3 regions of the Paraclostridium bifermentans genome follow, and region 3 is predicted to be linked to each of the others. Evidence: riboswitches for the same ligand, from Rfam matches in the RefSeq annotation. Region 3 holds a riboswitch; each other region holds the start of a gene.
What was found. A riboswitch is a leader RNA that binds a small molecule or an ion and turns the genes downstream of it on or off. The one in region 3 is predicted to bind cyclic di-GMP.

Region 1 (3,289 bases), 930 kb from region 3:
ATGTTAAAAAAGTAATATTAGTTCTGATATGTGATATAATAAATAGCTATAAAAATTTATTTTAGTGAAATAAGGTGATAAGATGGATAATAATTTTAGAAAATTTAAATTGAATAAATATATAACTAAAGCTCTTTTTAATATGGGATACATAGAACCATCAAAAGTTCAGGAAGAAGTGGTTCCAAAGCTTTTAAATAAAGAAAATATTGTAGTTAAATCAAGAACTGGAAGTGGTAAAACAGCTAGTTTTGGAATTCCTATATGTGAGAACATAAATATTGAAAATAATAATATACAAGCATTAATAGTAGTTCCAACAAGAGAGTTAGCTCTTCAAGTAAAAGATGAAATTTCAAATATAGGAAGATTAAAGAAAATCAGATGTAGCGCTATATTTGGGAAACAACCAATAAAAGAGCAAATTTTTGAGCTGAAGCAAAGAGTGCATATAGTTGTAGCAACTCCTGGAAGAATAATTGATCATATAAATAGAGAAACAATCAATTTAAATAATTTAGAATATTTTATTATAGATGAAGCGGATAAAATGTTAAATAAAGGTTTTGTGGATGATATGGAATTTATATTTAACAATATTCCTACATCCGTTACGACTGGATTATTTTCAGCCACAATAGATAAAGAAATAAGTCATATATGTGAAATGTACATTGGAAAATATAATGAGATTATTGTTAATGAAAATTGTATTTACAAAAACAAAATAGAAGAAAAGTTAATGTATTCTAAAGATGAAGATCGATATGAAAATTTAAAGAATATTATATATGATTTAAATCCTGAAACAACAATAATATTTTTGAATACTAAAGATAAGGTATCTCAATTATATAGAAGAATGAAAAAAGATAAATTTTTAGTAGAGCAATTACATGGAGATATGTCTCAAGAGAAAAGGATATTTACCATTAAAGATTTAAAAAACGGAAAATATAATGTATTAGTAAGTACAGATGTAGCTAGTAGAGGTATTCATATAGATGATATATCATTGGTAATAAATTATGATGTTCCTAGGGATAAGGAAAATTATATTCATAGAATAGGGAGAACCGGAAGACACGATCGACATGGAAAAGCAGTGACTATAGTAAGTGAGAAAGATAAAAAATATATAGATGAAATAAAGGAATATATAGGATACGATATAGATGTTTTAGAAGATATAAAAATTGATGAAATAAAAAGTAGCAAATATAAGTTTGAACAAAAATCAGTTGAAATTTTTAAAAACAGAAAAAAAATAAATAATAAGGAAAAAACTCATAGTGAAGTAACAAGAATATATTTAAATGCGGGTAAAAAGAAAAAAATAAGAATTATAGATATAGTAGGGACATTCAGTAATATAAAGGGAATAAATAATGAAGATATAGGAGTAATCGAAGTTCATGATCTGTATTCATATGTTGACTTATTAAATTATAAAGGTGAGAAATTCTTGAAAGATTATAAACAAATAAATATAAAGAAAAAATTAGTAAAGGTAAGAAGAGATAATAAGATATAATTTCAAAAAATGTTAAAATACGCTATAATTATGAAGGTTAATTTAAAAAATAGAAACGAAGAAGTATATTCTGTATGTGGGCACCTGGAATATACGGAGTTAGTGGTGCAACCGGCTATATTTATTGAATATAAATATAGCCTTTTTTATTTTAAATTATGAAAATTGAAGAAAAATAGAGGCGAAGAAGTATATCCTGTATGTGGGCACCTGGGATATGCGGAGTTAGTGGTGCAACCGGCTATATTTATTGAATATAAATATAGCCTTTTTTATTTTAAATTATGAAAATTGAAGAAAAAATAGAGGCGAAGAAGTATATCCTGTATGTGGGCACCTGGGATATGTGGAGCTAGTGGTGCAACCGGCTATATTTATTGAATATAAATATAGCCTTTTTTATTTTAAATTATGAAAATTGAAGAAAAATAGAGGCGAAGAAGTATACCCTGTATGTGGGCACCTGGGGTATGCGGAGTTAGTGGTGCAACCGGCTATATTTATTGAATATAAATATAGCCTTTTTTTATAAAAAATTAAGATGAGGTGATTTTGTGAGAACAAAAAAAAGGTATAGAATGCTTAGTATGATTGTGATATTAAATCTAATACTAAACATTATATCTCCAGGGATGACAGTGTTTGCTGAAAACAATAATGTTAAGTTGACATTAACAAGCAACAAGACAAAATTGGAATCAGGGGAACAAGTTGAGTTTAATTTAAATTACGAGGCATTAAATGGGCCAGGGAGTATAAAAGCAGGAGACACAATAACATTTAAATTGCCGGATGTATTTGAAAATATTCAACCTAAATATCCGCCAGAACATTTTAAAAGCGTAAATGTAGACGGAACAACTGTTACAGCTGTGTTTAGTGAAGGTGCAAATGATGCAATAGGTGGATACATGAGTGTAAAGGCTACAGCTAAAAATGTTGAAACTAACACAACACAAAGAGTTGAAGTTAATTTAGATGGTACAGTTCAATATATTGATGTGGAAATAGTTCCTCCCGATGAAAAACCGCCAGTAGATCCTCCTACTGTAACTGATAGACAAATTTATAAAACTGTTGATAATCCAGATGGATATGATGGTTATGAAAATGGAACATTAATAAACAATATAAATAATCCTGTTATAGGTAAAAAAGTAAAATATAGTATATATGTTAATGAAAAGTATGCAACTATGTATAATGCATATATAAAGGATGCTATTCCTAATGGAATGGAGTTAGTTAAAGATTCTGTAAAAGTTTATGAAACACAATATGGTAAGCCAGAGAAAGATGTAACAGAAGATTTTCGAGGAAAGATAAATACACAAAATAATTCAGTGAATGTAAATTTTGGAACTACCTATAACAAATATAGAGTAAGTTATAGTGTTATAATAAAGCAAAATATGCAACGTTATGATAATGTTGTTGATTTAATTAAACATGATGAAACATTATCATCAAAAGCAATAGTAAAACCTAAAGACGATGGTAAGATGTTAACCAAATACAGTAGAACTAATGAGACAGCAAAAGATGAGAATGGAAATACAATAAATATAGTAAATCTTAATGACAATAAGGTTAAATATACACTTGATATAAACCCTAATAATCAAAGTGTAACAAATGCAATTATTGAAGATAACATTCCAGATGGAATGAAATTAGTAGATGGAAGCATTATGGTAGGTACATATGATATATCTGATAACTTTGAATGGGTAACAGATAAAATGAAAGATAAGA
Region 2 (3,289 bases), 1.3 Mb from region 3:
TTAATGACTACAAACTGTATAGTACCACCAAAAGATAGTTATAAAGATAGAATATACACTACAGGAGCTGCGGGATTTGCAGGAGTTAAGCATATAAAAGGTAATAGTGAAGATGATAAAGATTTCTCAGAAATAATAGAACAAGCTAAAAACTGTCAACCTCCTACAGAAATAGAAAGAGGAGAAATAGTTGGAGGATTCGCACATAACCAAGTATTTGCATTAGCAGATGCAGTAGTAGATGCAGTTAAAAGCGGAGCAATAAAGAAATTCTTCGTTATGGCAGGATGTGACGGAAGAGCTAAATCAAGAAATTACTATACAGAATTTGCAGAGGCACTACCAAAAGATACAGTAATTTTAACTGCAGGATGTGCAAAATATAAGTATAATAAGTTAAACTTAGGAGATATAAATGGAATACCTAGAGTATTAGATGCAGGACAATGTAATGACTCATACTCACTAGCACTTATTGCATTAAAACTTAAAGAAGTATTTGAATTACAAGATATAAATGAATTACCAATAGCGTTTAATATAGCATGGTATGAACAAAAGGCAGTAATAGTATTATTATCACTATTATACCTAGGGGTGAAAAATATACATTTAGGACCAACATTACCAGCGTTCTTATCACCAAATGTAGCTAAAGTATTAGTTGAAAACTTTGGAATAGGTGGAATAACAAACGTTGAAGATGATTTAAAAATGTTCTTAGGATAATAAAAAAATATAGTCTACGTTTAGTAGGCTATATTTTTATTTTTATTTAATAAAGTATATTTAACTATATAAAATAAGAAACTTTATATGTAGAAATAAATATTTTTTTACACAATATGTTAATATAGTTATATAAATTAAAGTTTGGAGGAAGTCATATGAAAAAAATATTTATTTCTATATGTATGATTGTATCTATATTTATGCTAACTGGATGTGTAAATTCAGATATAACCCTTAATATAGATAAAAAAGGAAATGCAAGTGTTACAGCACAAATTCTAAGTAGTGACTATTTAATGGATGGCATAAATGAGCAAGAATTAAAATCAAATTATGATAATGTTGAGAAAATAGAAGAATCAGGAAAAACAGGATATAAAATAACTGAAAACTTAGGAAATATTGCCGACTTAAAACAAAACAATAGTAAGGGAATAGAAAAGTTTGGAGATTTAGTAAGTGTAAAAAAAGAAGATAGTTTTTTATCTAACACATACGATATAAATATAAAATTAAAAGACTATATAAGCAAAAATATGAGTAAAGAAGAAATGGGAATGCTAAATTTATTTGGATCAGGATTTGATTTGAATTTTAATTTAAATACACCGATAGAACTAGTAGAATCAAATGCTAATTCAAACTCAAAGAAAGACGGAATATATAACTATAATTGGAATTTAAACTTATCAAATCTAGAAAACATACATGTAAAAGCAAAAATTCCAAATGTACAAAATATAATGATAATATCTATTTTAGGAATAGTATTAATTATAGGATTAGCAATATTTATCCTTAAAAGAAGAAAAAATAAGAATAACAAATAATAAAAATTATGTTGTGTATCAGAAAAATGTCTGCTATAATTACAGTGAATTAAACAGATAATAATCACTAAATAGTGAATATTATCTGTTTGAAAAAATTTAATAGGCAAAATTAGGGAAATCTAATGACGCAAAGCTATAGGGGCTAAGGTATGTTTAGACATATTATGCCAGCCAGTTGCCAAAGAGTATACATACTTTTTGTTTTTATACGGCATTATTATATGTCTTATTAACTATACCATTAAACTACTCTTTAGGAGTAGTTTTTTTTGTTAAGGAAAAAACAAAAGTTAATAAGATGCATAAGAGTGTGAGATTATAAGCGTCTAGTTTTTATATCAAGATTAACCTAGTGCAGCCCAATTGGAGGGAAAGAATGAAAAATTTAAAAAGATTAAGGGAACGTAGAAGTAAAGTGCTAGTAGCTATAATGATGTCTATGATTATAACACAAGGATTATATTCAAGTGATAGCATAATTGCAAATGCACAGGAACAAACGTCAAATCATTCTAAAAGCACAGTTAACCATAATCAAAAAAGAAATGTTATGTATTATGGAGACTGGTCAATTTGGGGAGGACAGGAAAACTTTTATCCAAAGGATATACCAGCAGATAAATTAACTCATTTGAATTTTGCTTTTTTAGATTTTGATTCAAATGGTAATTTGAAATTTACAGATAAAGATGCTGCTGTTGGAGCACCTGTAGGTCAAGATGGTGTTCAGTGGGGAGCTGCCAATGCTGGTGTATTGAGTGCATTTCAAGAATTAAAAGTAAAAAATCCAAATTTAAAAATAGGAGTATCTCTTGGAGGATGGTCAAAATCAGGTGACTTTTCTGAGGTAGCCTCAAATCCAGATAAAAGAGCAAAATTAGTAAAAAATGTACTGAAATTTATTGAGTATACAAATATGGATTTTGTAGATATTGACTGGGAATATCCATGTGATGTTAGACAACCTGATTTAGTAGATAATAAAAATGATGAAGGTACACCTAATGCAACTAAAGCAGACAAGGAAAATTACATAAAACTTCTACAAGAATTCAGAACAGAACTTGATAAGCAAGGTAATGAACTAAATAAAGGGTATGAACTTTCTGTAGCAATACCTGCACCTAAGAGTAAAGTCGATTTAGGTATAGATGTTAAAAATCTTTTTAACATTGTAAATTTTGCAAATATAATGACTTATGACATGAGGGGCGCATGGGATGAATATAGTGGACACCAAACAGCACTTTACCCAAATGAAAATGACCCTATAAAGGGTAATAACTTATCAATAGATGAAACTGTTGACTACCTAGTAGATAAAGGTGCTGAAAAAGATAAAATTGTAATAGGAGCAGCTTATTATACTAGAGGCTGGGATAAAGTTGAAAAGGGTAGCAACAATTCTTTGCCAGGAATTTTTAACAAGGCTTCAATAACTACAAAAGATGCAGATCAGACACCATCAAGAGGAGCGGTAAATGAAGCTCCATTAGCATCAGGAGATGGTGGACGTATGAGTGGAGTATGGTCATACAGAAGTTTAGATAAATTAAAATCAAAGTATCCAGGACTAAAAGAATATTGGGATGATACAGCAAAAGCACCGTATCTTTATGATGAAAGTACAGGAAAACTTTTTACATACGATAATATAAAATCAATAACAGAAAAAACAAAATATGTAAATGAAAATAACCTTGGAGGAATGATAGGATGGATGG
Region 3 (3,289 bases):
TATCGGGAAGTATGGAGCCTAAATTTTATCCAGGAGATATGGTTATAACTCAACATAAGGACAAATCTGATATAAAAGTAAATGATATCGTGACATACAAAGATAATGAAGGAGTAATAATAACTCATAGAGTAATAGAAGAAACAGATGAAGGATATATAACAAAAGGTGATAATAATAATGTAAATGATGCAGATATTTTAAAAGAAGAAAACATAATAGGAGAAGTTAAATTTAGTATTCCTAAGGTAGGATATGTAATGAACTTACTATCTAATCCAAAGGCAATAGCTATTGAAATTATTTTTTTAGCAGTATTTATATTCTTTTATTATAAAGACTAAGAAGAGGGTGTGATAATATGAAACGTACTTTTGGAAAGTTACTTATAGCTTTTGGTGCATGTGTAATATGTGGAGTTTTATATTTAAATTACACAACGTCTAAAATAAATAATAAGATGGTAGAAGATTATAAAGAAACTATAATCACTAGTGATATTAAAAATGATGAATATAATTTAGGAGATGTGATAGGAGTTTTAAATATACCTAAAATAGATTTAGAAGTAGCTATAAAAAGAGGTATAGACAACGAGATATTAAAAGATGCAGTAGGTCACTTTGAAAATACATCTATGCCAGGAGAATATGGAAATTTTGCAGTAGCAGGTCATAGGGCATATACAAGTAATAAGTTTTTTTCAAACTTAGATGAACTACAAGTAGGAGATGAGATAAATGTTTTATCTGGAAACGAAGAATTTAAGTATAAAGTTAATAATATAGAAGTTGTTACACCAGATAAAGTAGAAGTGGTAGACTCAAGTGATAAGGATAAAAAAGAAATAACTTTAGTAACATGTACGCCTAAATATATAGGAAGTCATAGACTAATAGTTAAAGGCGAGTATACAAAGTAGTGTGCAAAAAGTGTAATATACTTAACTATAATTATTACTAAAAAGTGTATTACAAGTTGTAGGAGGCAAAGATGAATATATTAGTTTTATCTAATTCTTTTATTATAAAAGAAACAATAAATAACTTAATAATGAAAATATATAAAAATAAAAATATAGATGTAGATATATTTGATATCGATAGTTATATAGAAATAAATAATTATAAAAATTATGATTTAGCTATATATCATAATTACGATACAAAGCTTGATAATTTAAAGAGAATAGTTAAACTAAAAGAATATAATAATTATTTAATGGTATTAGATCGATTTAAAAGTGAAGGTGTTCTTAAAGTATGCTTAGATTATAATATAGATGGTTATGTATGTGATTTTGAAGATGAATACGAATTTAAGTATATAATAAACAAAATATTAAATGGAAGTAAATTTTATGACTCTCAAGTAGTACATAAACTTATAGGAAAAATGAAAAGTAAAGATTCTAAATACATTATTACTGATAGAGAAAAAGAGGTAATGATAGAGGCTAGCAAAGGATTATCTAATAGAGAGATATCTAAAAAGTTAAATATAACCGAATTCACGGTAAAAAAACATTTAAGTCACGTTATGAGTAAATTGAATTACAAAAGTAGAAAAGAAATTATTTTAAATAATGATTTGTATTAATTAAAATATTTAGGATGTTTCAATTTGTTTTATTTTGTAGAAAAAATAGTTATGATGTAAAAATATATAGAATTTTCAGAAAAAATGTAGGGCGAAATCTATTAATTTACACTAAAGTATATGATATTATATAGTCTAAAGGTGTAACAATTTTATTACATTATGAAAGAAACGTAGAAGTATATTCTGTATCTGGGCACTTGGAATATATGGAGTGAGTAGTGCAACCGGCTTCCAATTTTGCATAATTGTATATTATGCAATTATGTATCTTTATAAAAATTTTTATATAGGGGTGGTATGTGGAAGTGTTAATAATATCTAAATCTTTTATAATTAGAGAGGCGTTATCTCTATTTTTTAGTAACAGATTTAAAGACTATAAAGTCAGGTGTATAAAAGATTTGAAAGAGGCTGAAGATTATAATTTAATAAATATTAATTTTGTATTTGTTGATATAGAACAAAGTAAAGATTCTATAAGTGATATAAAAGAGGTTTTCGGCAATTCAAAAATAATGGTTTTTAATAAAGATAAAAATAAAGAAATTTTTATAGAATGTTTTAAAAATGGAATCAATAGTTATATAGTAGATATACCAGAAAAAGATGAATTAATGCATATATTAAATACAGTTATAAAAGGTAAAAAATATTATGATGTGGATTTATTAGAAGAAATGATAAATGAGAGAACAGGCAATAATTTTGAAGATAGCAATGTCTTAACTGATAGAGAAAATCAGGTTTTAGATAAAGTATCTATTGGATTAACAAACAAAGAGATTGCAAAGGAATTATACGTAAGTGAACATACTATAAAAAAACATGTAACTAATATTCTTTCTAAATTAGATATGAGAAATAGAAGGGATTTAATCATATATAAAAGATACAATTCTAAAAAAGAAACTCTAAGCATTATGTAAATAATAAAAAAGCTGTTTAATAAATTTATTAAACAGCTTTTTTTATTTTAAGCATTTGGAGCTATTGGTACGTAAGTTCTTTGAGCTAACTCTTGGTCAATCATTAAAAGACCAGCAGGATCATTTTTTAGTAATCTTAACTTTCTAACTATTTTTTCCATGCTTTCTTCTTCTTCAGATTGCTCATCTATAAACCATCTTAAGAAAGAAGATGTTGTATGATCTTTTTCAGATATTGCTAAATCAGTTAACTCATGAATTGAATTAGTTATAAGTTTTTCGTGGTTTAAAGCTAATTCAAAAACTTCTAAAGGACTTTCAAAGTCACTCTTAGGTTGTTCAATAGCTTGTAAAACTATTTTTCCACCAGCTCTACTTATGTAATTAAATAACTTATAAGCATGATCTCTTTCTTCTTTAGCTTGTACATTAAAGAAGTTTGCAAAACCATCTAAATTGTTATCCATGAAGTATGCCTCCATAGACATATAGAAATATTCAGAGAAGAACTCCATTTGAAGCTGATTGTTTAATGCATCTAATATTTTTTGACTTGCCATAAAAAACCCCTCCTAAGTAAACATTTAAAATTTTAATACAATACTATTATACAATAGTATTACCAAATTTTAAGAATAAGTATATAAACTCTTTAAAATACTCAAAATATCAAGGAATAATATGATATAATACATAAATTGAGATTAATTTTTTAGGAGGAAATCAATGTTATTATTAGCTGATAAATGGAAAGATTATGA

Region 1: linked by a shared signal. The riboswitch ahead of KXZ80_RS10855 (SpaA isopeptide-forming pilin-related protein) and the one ahead of KXZ80_RS15500 (response regulator transcription factor) in region 3 are both predicted to bind cyclic di-GMP.
Region 2: linked by a shared signal. The riboswitch ahead of KXZ80_RS09385 (glycosyl hydrolase family 18 protein) and the one ahead of KXZ80_RS15500 (response regulator transcription factor) in region 3 are both predicted to bind cyclic di-GMP.

Annotation. Positions count from the first base shown of each region.
Region 1 covers NZ_CP079737.1:2,265,455-2,268,743, reverse strand. Annotated here, with positions in the region: gene KXZ80_RS10860 (DEAD/DEAH box helicase) at 110-1,534, shown strand; cyclic di-GMP riboswitch class II at 1,577-1,660, shown strand; cyclic di-GMP riboswitch class II at 1,703-1,786, shown strand; cyclic di-GMP riboswitch class II at 1,830-1,913, shown strand; cyclic di-GMP riboswitch class II at 1,956-2,039, shown strand; gene KXZ80_RS10855 (SpaA isopeptide-forming pilin-related protein) at 2,089-3,289, shown strand, end outside.
Region 2 covers NZ_CP079737.1:1,936,107-1,939,395, reverse strand. Annotated here, with positions in the region: gene hcp (hydroxylamine reductase) at 1-729, shown strand, start outside; gene KXZ80_RS09390 (EGFR-like transmembrane domain-containing protein) at 888-1,562, shown strand; cyclic di-GMP riboswitch class I at 1,658-1,748, shown strand; gene KXZ80_RS09385 (glycosyl hydrolase family 18 protein) at 1,942-3,289, shown strand, end outside.
Region 3 covers NZ_CP079737.1:3,197,400-3,200,688, reverse strand. Annotated here, with positions in the region: gene KXZ80_RS15515 (signal peptidase I) at 1-344, shown strand, start outside; gene KXZ80_RS15510 (class D sortase) at 362-922, shown strand; gene KXZ80_RS15505 (helix-turn-helix transcriptional regulator) at 994-1,599, shown strand; cyclic di-GMP riboswitch class II at 1,758-1,841, shown strand; gene KXZ80_RS15500 (response regulator transcription factor) at 1,902-2,528, shown strand; gene KXZ80_RS15495 (ferritin) at 2,576-3,088, opposite strand; gene KXZ80_RS15490 (class I SAM-dependent methyltransferase) at 3,255-3,289, shown strand, end outside.